2 regions of the Arthrobacter sp. 7Tela_A1 genome follow, and region 2 is predicted to be linked to the other one. Evidence: riboswitches for the same ligand, from Rfam matches in the RefSeq annotation. Region 2 holds a riboswitch; the other holds the start of a gene.

Region 1 (3,397 bases), on a different contig from region 2:
GCAGCTGTACTAACCACCGCCGCCGGGGCAGTCTTCATCTGGCTCACTGCACGCCGGAACCGGGCCTGATCCCGGAAGCCTAGCCGCGGTGGTACGGGCCGCCGACCATCCGGGCCAGGGCGTCAGCAGGGGAAGCCACCTCGGCGCCGTGTGAGAAGAGAATCCGATCCGGGCCCAGGTCCGCAATCCGTTCCAGCGACTCTTCAGCCAGTGCGGCGTCGGCCGTAAAGGCCTCCGGCCCCCGGTTCACTTCGCCACCCTCCGTGGCAGCGGCATCACCTATGAACAAGGTCCCGGTTGGCTCGTGAAAGAGACTCACGTGGCCCTTTGTATGGCCAGGAGTGGCCAGGACCCCAAAGTCCTGAATGACGGCCCCCTCGCCTATCGGCGTCACCCGCCGCGGGGCGCGTATATCCGCTGAGTCCTCCCCGCCCGCGTAGATCGCAGCGTGCGGCGCCCGCTCAGCAACTGCGAAGAGCGATCCCACGTGATCCATGTGCAGGTGGGTCAGCACGATGTCCCTTACGTCCCCGAACGTTCCTCCCAACGCCTCGACGGCCGCCGCGATGCCGTCCTCCGTTCCGGGCAATCCTGTGTCAATGATCACGATCCCCGCTGGTTGCGCCACGGCATAACACCGCACATCCATCACCAGTTCCGCAGCACCGGCAACCCCGGCGGGGATGACTACTTCCCGCACTACGCCTTCGACGGGCAGGTGCATCCCGCCCTCACCGGATGGTTCGCTCATCGCATGCCTCCTTCGTTGCAGTTCCGGGCCTTCAAGCGTATTCCCGCCAAGCCGGCGCGGACCCGCGAAACCCAAAATGACCCATGGTGAGCGGACATCCTCCGGGGCCGCTTGGCCGTCGGCGCCCGGGCTGGGAGCCCAGACCCAAGTGGCTGCAGTGAAAGGAAAGGTAAGCCGACTGTTCTTTTACATGCGTGACCTACAAAACACAATGGCAACACGCCGCCGTTATCGAATTGCAATACAACTGGAATGCCTGTTAGTGTCCTTGGCATGCCGCAGAACCTAATGCGGCGCCTTGGCTTGTTACCTAACTCTGCCGCTAGCCAAGGACCCTTTTGCACCACGACGGCAGGGGCGGGGGAACCAATTTTTTGGGTCCTTTCGAATCCTTGGGGTTAAGCCGAACGGTTGAGAACCGTTCGCCGGGTGACTCCCATCCGAACCCGACAGCTCACCTCGCAGGTATAGGGAGAGGTAATTCCTTGTTCATCAAAACCAATCGCGGACGCCACTGTGCCGAGACCAGCGTCTGGACCACCATCGCAAAGGTCGCTCCGGGCAAAGCCCGTACCATCGGCGGAACCGCCGCTGCCGTCGTAGCAGGCTCCGGCCTCATGTTCGGCATGGCAGCCCCTGCCCAGGCCGGCGTCGTCGTGAACGACTCCACCCCTGCAGCACCCGCAGCCGCACCGGTTCAGACCGCACCCCTGGCAGAGGCCGTTGCAGCGCCGGTGGCCGAAGCCCCCGCAGCCGCCGCAGCCACCACGCACACCGTCGTCCCCGGGGACACGCTGAGCCAGATCGCCGCCAACTACGGCGTTTCCCTCGACAGCGTGTTCGCCCTGAACGGCCTGTCCATGGCCTCCATCATCTACCCGGGCGACGTCATCACCGTCGTCGGTGAAGCCGCTGCCCCTGCTGTTGCCGTTGAACCCGCCGCGGTCTATGCCCCGGTCGAGACTTACACCGCACCGGTGGAAACCTACGCTGCACCGGCGCCCGTGTCCTACACGGACTACGCGGTGACCACTCAGGCCACCTCCGTAGCACCGGCTGCATCCATCGGCGGCAACGCCAGCATGCTGAGCTCCGCCTACGCCCAGCTCGGCGCCGCGCAGGACTGCACCGTCCTGGTGGAGCAGGCGCTGCGCTCCATCGGCCACCAGGTCGGTGACCTGGCACCCGCCCAGCTGGCCGCCTACGGCACCCCGGTTTCGACCCCCGAGCCCGGTGACATGATCTACTACGCCGACGGCGGCATGGGCCTGGCCCACATCGCCATTTACATCGGCGACGGCCAGGCCATCCACAGCGGCTGGAACGGCAACCAGACGGTTGTCCAGTCCGCCAACGTTGGCTCCGGACCGGTTTACTACCGCGCCTAAGGAGGCGTGCAGAACCTTCGCTGCCGCCCCGCGGAACGCCCCGACCCTGCCAAGGGAAGGGGCGTTCGGCGTTTGCGGAGCAGTCCGCGGCGAATAGCCGGAAAGCGCCTCCGGCCTCCCGTCCTACCCGCGACCACGCGGCCGAAGCATGAAATAATAGAGCGGTGAGACTCGCGGCGCAGGTCCCCCAGCCAGGTGTGCGGGGTACGTGCTCCGCGGTTCCGTCATAACTGTCGCTTGAGAAGGCAGGCAGGTGGCGGGACAACCGTCCCCTGAACGCTCCTGCCTGACAGGCAGCCGCCCCACGAGTCCGGCTTCAATGCAGCCAAAGGGAAACACATTGACGTTTAACGAAGGACAGACAGTAGTCCATCCCCATCACGGCCCCGCAACGATCCTCAGGGTCGCCACACGCAAGGTGCGCGGAGTCGAGACTGAGTACCTCGTCCTGGAAATCCACGCCAACAAGCTTCAGGTATGGGTGCCCAAGGACAAGGCGGGCGACGTCGGCCTGCGCCGTGTCCTGAACGGGACCCAGCTGCAGCAGCTGATGGAAATCCTCAAGGGCGCAGCCGATGCAGAAGAAGCTCAGTGGTCCAGGCGGTTCAAGGAAAACACTGAACTGCTGGCCAGCGGCAGCATTAATGACGTGGCGCGCGTGGTACGCAACCTCACGCTCCGGTCGCTGGACAAGGGGCTTTCGCACGCCGAGCGGGATATGCTCCGCCATGCCCGGCGGCCGCTGCTGACCGAGATTTCGCTTTCCCTGGCCATATCGGAAGAGGAAGCCTCCGCGGTGCTTGACGGCGTATGGGCCGGCAGCTCCCTGGCGGAGCCTGTCACGTAGGCCGTCCGTCCGTTTTCTGCATCCGGGCCTTCGTCCGTGCCGTTGCCACGGCGGACCAAGGGTCCTCGGGCCACGGATGCCGTGGATAACGTCCGCGCATTTCGGCACGAACCTGGCTGTACGGCCCGGCCCAGAAGGACGCCAAGTCGTCGGTAACGGCCAGCGGCCTGCCTGCCGGGGAAAGCAGGTGAAAGAGGATCCTCGCCCTCCCGCCCGCCAGGCGCGGAGACTCTGCCCAGCCGAAGCATTCCTGAAGCTTCACCGCGACCACCGGCCTGCCGCCGTCGTCGTCCACGTCCGGATAGGTGATCTGCACTTTGGAGCCGCTTGGAACCAGGAGGCGCTCCGGGGCGAGTTCCTCCAGCCGTGCGGCCTCGGGCCACGGCAGCAGGCGCCGGAGCGGGTCCAGCA
Region 2 (3,397 bases):
TTCAGGCGTGAGTTGTCGATGGCTGTCTGCAGGTTCAGGAAGTCCGGGATCCAGCGGTCCGATGCATTGATCCGCGCTGCGCGCTCGATGGCGGCAGGAGAGAACATGCCAAGCCAGAGCCCGCCGTCGGACGCGAAGTTCTTTTGCGGTGCGAAGTAATAGACATCCGCCTCCGAGAGATCGACGTCGAGTCCGCCGGCAGCGGACGTCGCATCGATCAGGACCAGGGAATCCTTGTCTGCGCCTTCGACACGGCGGACCGGAGCCGCAACGCCCGTGGACGTCTCATTCTGCGGCCAGGCGTACACGTCGACGCCCGCTTCAGCCTGTGCCTCGGGGCGGGTGCCGGGCTCCGCCTTAATGATGCTGGAGGCAGCCAGGAACGGCGCCTTGTTCGTAGCTGAAGCGAACTTGGATCCGAATTCACCGAAGGAAAGATGCTGTGCCTTGTTCTCAACGAGGCCGAATGATGCAACATCCCAGAACGCCGTGGATCCGCCGACGCCGAGGACTACTTCGTATCCTTCGGGGGCGGAGAACAGCGAGGAGAGTCCCTCCCGGACGCTACCGACCAGGTTCCGGACCGGAGCCTGCCGGTGGGAGGTGCCCAGGAGCTTTGCTCCGGCGCGGGAGAGAGCATCCATCTGTTCGGGGCGGACTTTGGAAGGACCGGCACCGAAACGTCCGTCCTTGGGAAGAAGGTCTGCAGGGATGGTAAGTGCGGTGGTTTCGCCCATTGTTGTATTTGCTCCAAGCGGGTTGGCAGGGTACTTCACGTACATTTCCATTCAACACCCGGCGGCCGTGACGTTCCTATTTGTGACCGGGTGCCCTAAGGTGGCCCGCGGCATGGTGTTTGGGTCCGTTTCGGTGCCATGGGCTAACGTGGAACCGAACCTGCGGCGCGGTCTGCGCCACGCCGGTTTTCCATCCCTTCTCTTCCGCACGAATGCTAGGAGCGGCTGGTCATGACGGACCTCATAGACACAACTGAGATGTATCTTCGAACCATTCTGGAACTCGAAGAGGAGAACATCGTCGCTCTCCGGGCGCGGATTGCCGAGCGACTGCGCCACTCCGGTCCTACCGTCTCCCAGACCATCGGCCGGATGGAACGCGATGGCCTGGTTGTGGTTTCGGGGACCCGTCAGCTGGAGCTGACCGAATTCGGACGCCGGCGGGCAACCGAGGTCATGCGCAAGCACCGGCTGGCTGAGCGGCTGCTGGCCGACGTGATCGGACTGGACTGGGCCTACGTCCACGACGAGGCCTGCCGCTGGGAGCATGTGATGAGCGAACGGGTGGAGCGGCGTCTCTACGACCTGCTGGGACACCCCACAGAGTCGCCCTACGGGAACCCCATTCCGGGCCTGGAGGCTATTGGCGGGCTTCCGTCAGCACGGACCCCCAGCTGTCTGGACCTGGTCTCTGCGGTGGGCTCTGTCCAGCAGGGAGAAGAAATGCTGCTGGAGCGGCTGGCCGAACCGATCCAGGTCGATCCCGAACTGCTGAACCAGCTCGATGAAGCGGGCCTGCGCCCGGGAGCGACCATTACGGCGGAGGTGGTCGGCGGCTATATCTCCGTGCGGGTTCCCGGGATCGAAGGCGCACTGGAACTGCCTGCAGAAGTGGCGTCCCACGTCTTCGTCGCCCAGCCCGTCCGTGATATTCAGGTTCCCTGATAACGGAATGGTATCTTTTCGACTTTTTACCCTATAGTTGCATCTGACTACAGCAACACCACCGCTTACCGGTCCGACAGCCGAACCCTGCCACTGGACCGCAGGTGCAACCGTTCGAAGGCAGGGGCGGAGGACCCAATCACCGGCAGCAGGGCTGCCTTGGGGTGAAGCCTCCGAGCAGCAGGGGATCCTCGCGGATCCCGTGCGTCAGAGGCCGAGTTTTCTCTACTCGAATCCGACAGCTAACTTCGCAGGCTTTGCAGAGAGGGAAACACTTGTCGAAGCATGCAGCTTCGGGCAGGCGCAGAGCCGAAACACCGGCTGCACCGCTGCGCCCACGCTCCACTGACCGGTCAACAGGCCGCCGCCGCGCAGAGCCTGTCCAGCGCCCCCTTGGAGCGTCGGCGCAGAAGCTGGCTATTGGTGCTGCGGCATCGGGTCTGGTCCTGACAGTCGCCCTGCCCACGACGGCAGCTGCCGACATTCCGGCGGAGCAGCCCACGCCGTCCGCGGCACCGGCCGTGTCTGCAGATCCGAACGCCACACTCAGCTTTGACCGGGCGGCGCTCACCAGCAAGTTTGACCCTGACGCCAAGCTCCAGGGGCTCACAGTGGCCGGGGTGGACGTCACCCCCGCCGCTGCCAAGGGCACGCTGGCAACGCCGCTGGAATCCGAACTGGTGCAGACCTCTTCTTTCGGTTACCGGGTCAGCCCGATCACGGGAGCGGCGGGAGAGCTTCATACCGGCCAGGACTTTGCGGCGGCCTGCGGGACCGAGGTCACGGCAGCAGCCAGCGGCACCGTTACTTTTGCCGGGTGGCATGCCTTCGGCGGAGGGAACCGTGTGGTTCTCGACCACGGCAATGGCGTCGAGACGACGTACAACCACCTTTCCGCCATCAGCGTGTCTGTGGGGGATGAAGTCCAGCGCGGCCACTTGGTGGGCGCCAGCGGCAGCACGGGTGCATCAACCGGCTGCCATCTGCATTTCGAAGTAATGGTTAACGGCACTGCTGTCGACCCTCTTGGCTGGTTGTGACCCGCTCAATACACTTTCGTGACCTGAGCGTGACATTTCCCTGATGTTGTTATATTCTCGTCACCGTGCCTGGTTCGCCAAAGACCGGGCACTCTCGAACAGTTCGCCGAGCTCTGCCACTGTCTGAGATCCGTTCGCAAAAATCGCATGGCAGAGGCGGGGGAACCAATTTTGGGTTTCGTAAGAAGCCCTAGGGGTTAAGTTGCTGGACCTAGCAGTCCGCAGCCGGGTGACTCCCATCCGAATCCGACAGCTCACCTCGCAGGCGTTGGGAGAGGCAAATAACTGTGTCATCAAACACGTCCGGACGCCACCGTGCGCCCGCAGCTCAAACCAGCCCGCTTACGGCGCTTTCCAAAGCCGTAACCGCCAACGCAGGATCCGTCGGCCGCCAGGCCGCCGTCGTCGTTGCAGCTTCCGGCCTCGTTCTGGCCGCAGGTATGCCGGCGCAGGCTGCACCGGTCTCCACCGACCGCCAGGCACTGGAATCCACCCCCCTCAACGTTGTGACCTCCAACGGGACCGTCACGGTCTCTGAGCAGGCACCTTTCGATCTTCCGGTTGAGCCCCTTGCCGGCTCGCTTTCCGGCGCTGAGATCCGGGCCGAAATCGCGGCAGCCGAGCTCGCGGCAGCCGAAGAAGCAGCGGCGGCACTCGCCGCCCAGCAGGAAGCCT

Evidence for each region. A riboswitch is a leader RNA that binds a small molecule or an ion and turns the genes downstream of it on or off. The one in region 2 is predicted to bind cyclic di-AMP.
Region 1: another riboswitch for cyclic di-AMP. It lies ahead of TVB01_RS12630 (LysM peptidoglycan-binding domain-containing protein); the one in region 2 lies ahead of TVB01_RS09430 (M23 family metallopeptidase).

What each region holds. Positions count from the first base shown of each region.
Region 1 covers NZ_JAXIOO010000031.1:4,062-7,458, reverse strand. The annotation lists gene TVB01_RS12640 (hypothetical protein) at 1-69, shown strand, start outside; gene TVB01_RS12635 (MBL fold metallo-hydrolase) at 80-751, opposite strand; cyclic di-AMP (ydaO/yuaA leader) riboswitch at 1,059-1,233, shown strand; gene TVB01_RS12630 (LysM peptidoglycan-binding domain-containing protein) at 1,237-2,139, shown strand; gene TVB01_RS12625 (CarD family transcriptional regulator) at 2,480-2,986, shown strand; gene hrpB (ATP-dependent helicase HrpB) at 2,979-3,397, opposite strand, start outside.
Region 2 covers NZ_JAXIOO010000018.1:32,155-35,551, reverse strand. The annotation lists gene serC (phosphoserine transaminase) at 1-737, opposite strand, end outside; gene TVB01_RS09435 (metal-dependent transcriptional regulator) at 969-1,682, shown strand; cyclic di-AMP (ydaO/yuaA leader) riboswitch at 1,751-1,954, shown strand; gene TVB01_RS09430 (M23 family metallopeptidase) at 1,958-2,722, shown strand; cyclic di-AMP (ydaO/yuaA leader) riboswitch at 2,848-3,004, shown strand; gene TVB01_RS09425 (NlpC/P60 family protein) at 3,010-3,397, shown strand, end outside.